One region of the Lysinibacillus sp. K60 genome, then DNA from elsewhere that is predicted to be linked to it. Evidence: riboswitches for the same ligand, from Rfam matches in the RefSeq annotation. Region 1 holds a riboswitch; the other holds the start of a gene.
What was found. Region 1 has a riboswitch for cobalamin ahead of mmgD (citrate synthase). Riboswitches for the same ligand answer to the same signal wherever they lie in the genome.

Region 1 (2,209 bases):
GTTCTCTTCTCAAGATGGTCTGGCAGCTCATTCTTACTGAAATATGTAAGTTTCAAGCTCTCATCATCCTTCATCTCCAATGTACCCCTGACATTTTTTGCAACATAAAGATGAATAACAGTATAGACTTCATCACCATTTGGATATTGGAAATAAAAATCTGGCCCTGAAAAAACACCAACCAAGTTAAATCCATTCGCTACAAGTCCTGTTTCTTCATGAAGCTCACGAGCAGCAGCTTCTTCTAACGTTTCGTTTAGCTCCAAACCACCGCCAGGTAATCCCCAATCCAACGTATCTGATCGATGTTGAAAGAGAATTTGTTTGTCATCGTTAACCACAAGAATTGTCGCTCCAATACTGATAATTGGTCTACTTCCGATGTGTTTCCTTAATTCTGACATATACCCCATTTTGGCCCCTCCTATAGATCATAAAATATTATTCGCCTTTCTCCCTATAAAAACCTCTATTTTCCATGTAATGCTTGAAAATGGATATATTGATATAAATGTACAATCTTTTTTGTACGAAATATTGCTAAAAAATACAGAATAGTTCATTAAAGATGAAAAATAGCTTTTTATAATCAGTCTTTTCTGAATTTTACCTATATTGATTGTTTCGAAAACTCTATGTTAAGGTAAAAAGACAAATTGAATATGCTAAATTTTGGTGGTTCAAATAGGAGTGGATTCTATTTGATTAAAAGGGAAGTTGGTGAGAGTCCAACACTGTCCCGCAACTGTATTTAGGAGCTCGATAACAAAGCCACTGTTTTGCTTGTCAAAATGGGAAGGTGTTATGGGAGCGTTGATCATAAGTCAGGAGACCTACCACGAAAGAAGCATCAATTAACCTACGAGGATAGGGAGGTGTTAGCTACTGCATGATTTTTGTGAATTTAGGTAAATTCACTGTTATTTGGTCTGTCATGCTTTTGTAGATTAACAACTTCTAAAAAGGGATAGAAGTTGTTTTTTTGTTGTTCTGTCGTGTTTGAATGGTAACGCTTACAAGAATAATTAAACAAAGGGGCTGTCATTAATGGAGTTAAATTATTCACCAGGTCTTGATGGAATCATTGCCACTGAAACAAAGCTATCTTTTTTAGACACTGTAGGAAGTCAAATAGTTATTCGAGGCTATGACTTGATTGAATTATCACAGCGATATTCGTATTTAGATATTGTTTACTTATTGCTGCATGGAGAAATACCAACTACGGAGCAACAGGCTGATTTACAGGACAAATTGAAAGCTCATTATCAGGTACCACAAGAGATATTTCAAATTTTCAAGCTATTGCCTAATGGAACACATGCAATGGATGGGCTTAGAACAGGGATTTCCGTTTTAGCAGGCTTTGATCAGCACATCAATGATCGTTCAACTGAAAGAAATTTAGAGCGAGCATATAGACTTTTAGGCGGTATGCCTAATATCGTAGCAAATAGCTATCGTGTATTAAATGGACAAGATGTTGTCGAGCCGGATAGTCAACTTTCCTATAGTGCCAATTTTTATTACATGATTACGGGTAGAAAGCCAACTGCGTCAGAAGAAGAAATTTTTGATCAGTCACTCGTTTTATATAGTGAGCATGAGATGCCAAATTCAACATTTGCAGCTCGTGTCATTGCATCTACACAATCTGATTTGTATGGTGCTTTAACGGGGGCTGTCGCATCATTGAAAGGGAATTTACATGGAGGAGCTAATGAAGCAGTCATGTACATGCTTCTTGAAGCCAAAACAGTAGAAGGCTTTGAAGCATTGTTGAAAAACAAGCTACAAAATAAAGAAAAGATTATGGGCTTTGGCCACCGTGTCTATATGAAAAAGATGGATCCAAGAGCGCAAATTATGAAAGAAGCCTTGCACAAATTATGTTTGGAGCAAGGGAATGACCGTTTATATCGCATGTGTGAAGCTGGTGAAAAAGTGATGGTACAGGAGAAAGGGTTGTATCCAAATTTAGATTATTATGCAGCACCCGTGTACTTCATGCTTGGTTTGCCGATTGAAATCTATACGCCAATCTTCTTTGGCTCACGCACAATTGGCTTATGTGCCCATGTAATTGAACAGCATGACAATAATCGATTATTTAGACCTCGTGTCAATTATATTGGCGAGCGTCATAACCTTGAAGAATTGTCGGTATAATCAAGTTTTAACAACTCGCCATAAAGCTAATGGGCATTCT
Region 2 (2,209 bases), 180 kb from region 1:
TATTTCGTTCAGCTTCCTGTAAATTGCAGTCTTTTATCAGCTGTAGCCAATCATCGCTTAGATAGTTGGCATCCACCCACGTGCTGAAAGGAAGTTTATTAACAATGAAATGATTAATCCTTTGTTTAAGATGATTTTCCTTATGAATCATAGGCGATTTCACTACTAGCAAATTAAATGTATCAGTTGGAATGTTCGTGTTGGCTATGACAAAATGAGCTTCCTCTATAATTTGTCCAGAAACAGCTTGAGTAAATAGTTTCATTTTTTCCTCTAAATTACTCGTCACTAAATGTTGACTTGCTTTCATATCTTTCATCCTTTCACTATTAGTAGTGCGCACTATCTTTTATTATAGAGTCATTGAAAGATTAAAAATACGGAGTTCACCGTTTTTATATCCTCCCATAATTTTCAGAAAACAATCAGGCACGAAAAGCAAGGATGATTAGTAGTTTGGAAAATATTATGATATTTGACTTTAGAAAAATACTACTTTACAATTGATTTTAGTAATCTAATAGGAATGTGGCGTACACTAAATTCCTATGACAACTGAATAGCGTGTAGTAATAGGTGTAAATTGCGTGCAATTTGCTTAAAAGGGAAGTCGGTGCGAATCCGACACTGTCCCGCAACTGTAAATGTGAGCGACTTTTCAGCAACCACTGTCAAATGATGGGAAGGGGAAAAGTGGCGATGACCATGAGTCAGGATACCTGCCTAGTTACGAGTACACACCATAAACCTACGAGGAATAGGAGGTGGCATGTTGACAAAACAGAATACTCTGTTCGTCACAGTACGTCAAACGCCCATAGTAAATGAAAGGGTTCACAATCGAACTCGTTCACACATACTTAGGGTTTGTTTGCCATTGTGTGATGAAAGAAGATAAAATGAAGGATTTCCTCTAAAGTAGGGAGTCCTTTTTGTTTTGAAAATATGTACGCAAAGGGGATGCACGTATGACAAATTTTCATGTAACGACAACGTTGGAAACGCCTTTTGAAGATCTGAACATTTGTAAGCAACCACGCACAGAAGTTGCCAAGAAAGCGAAAACAAGAATGGTGGTCGAATCTCTAATCGATCAATTATTAGCAACGAAGCTGATTCGCAATGATCGCTTCTTTGAGCAAATCTTATATAATAAAGAAATTATTTGGATACAAAATGGGGATGTGGACGGTCATCTTTTAGCGAAAGCAGCCATAGCAGATGAACTGAAAACAAAGACGAATAGCTTTATGATGTACATGCCGACCAATCCGATTGTCTATGAGGTCAATGGAGAAGCGTATCACTTAATTACGCGCATTGATTCTACACGCGCAAAGCCCAACCTTGACCGTCTCTCATTGGCGCCAAAGCCTGTTTTAAGTGCCGCTCGTGTCAATGACTTATTATGCTCGATTGTTATGCGCTTTTACGAAACGTATTTACACGATTTAGCGCCTCACCATGACAAACTCATCGCATTTGTACAGCAGGAATATGCCCAGTTTATTGAAGCAGTGCAAGCGTTAAATGATTATCATTTCAACTGGCATCCACGTGGCAACGGTCACGAGCTTTTACTGCAATTAATTGATCATCTACAACTTTTAAAAAGTCAGCCAGGTAAGGTACTAATTGATTTTACAAACAAGCATGACTACGTGATAGTTGAACCCGCTTATTTGATAGACAAACCAACAAAGAAGGCTGTCGGTGCACTATAAAACCAAGCCCTCCATTTTTTGGAGGGCTTGTTTTGATCTTGCGCTATGAATATCCGCGAAAGCAGGAAAAATACCCGCGCTAGTGCGACGAATACCCGCGAAAGCAAGTAATGCCTTCACGCGAACAAAATCACCCCATCCTACAGGCAATGCATGGCTGCCTGTGCTTCTTGCCATGGAACCGTATACCCTTTGCCCTTTGCACAAAAGATACTAGAGGAACTATACTCAGGGTCTGCATTTTTATCGTAGCCAATCTGTGCAATCACATCCTCTGTATTATGGCACACATCATAGCCATCAAATTGGAGAGTGAGTGCACCTTTCCCATTTGTATAGGCGGCAAAGGTTGTACTGTAGCTCATTAAAGTGGCAACAGGCGCACGACCTGTTAGGATAACATCCGTTTCGGATAAAATCGGGTCATCGAATGTGCCTGCTGCTTGCTGAATATCATTCATCATACGGCCGATAAAGTCGTTTGA

Region 2: it holds a riboswitch for cobalamin, as region 1 does, so the genes downstream of both, HCH28_RS16560 (hypothetical protein) here and mmgD (citrate synthase) in region 1, are expected to answer to the same signal.

What each region holds. Positions count from the first base shown of each region.
Region 1 is NZ_JAASJR010000007.1:31,196-33,404, reverse strand. Features, by position in the region: gene HCH28_RS15655 (NUDIX hydrolase) at 1-413, opposite strand, end outside; cobalamin riboswitch at 660-855, shown strand; gene mmgD (citrate synthase) at 1,048-2,169, shown strand.
Region 2 is NZ_JAASJR010000007.1:210,857-213,065, reverse strand. Features, by position in the region: gene HCH28_RS16565 (GNAT family N-acetyltransferase) at 1-310, opposite strand, end outside; cobalamin riboswitch at 558-741, shown strand; gene HCH28_RS16560 (hypothetical protein) at 969-1,724, shown strand; gene HCH28_RS16555 (elongation factor G) at 1,865-2,209, opposite strand, start outside.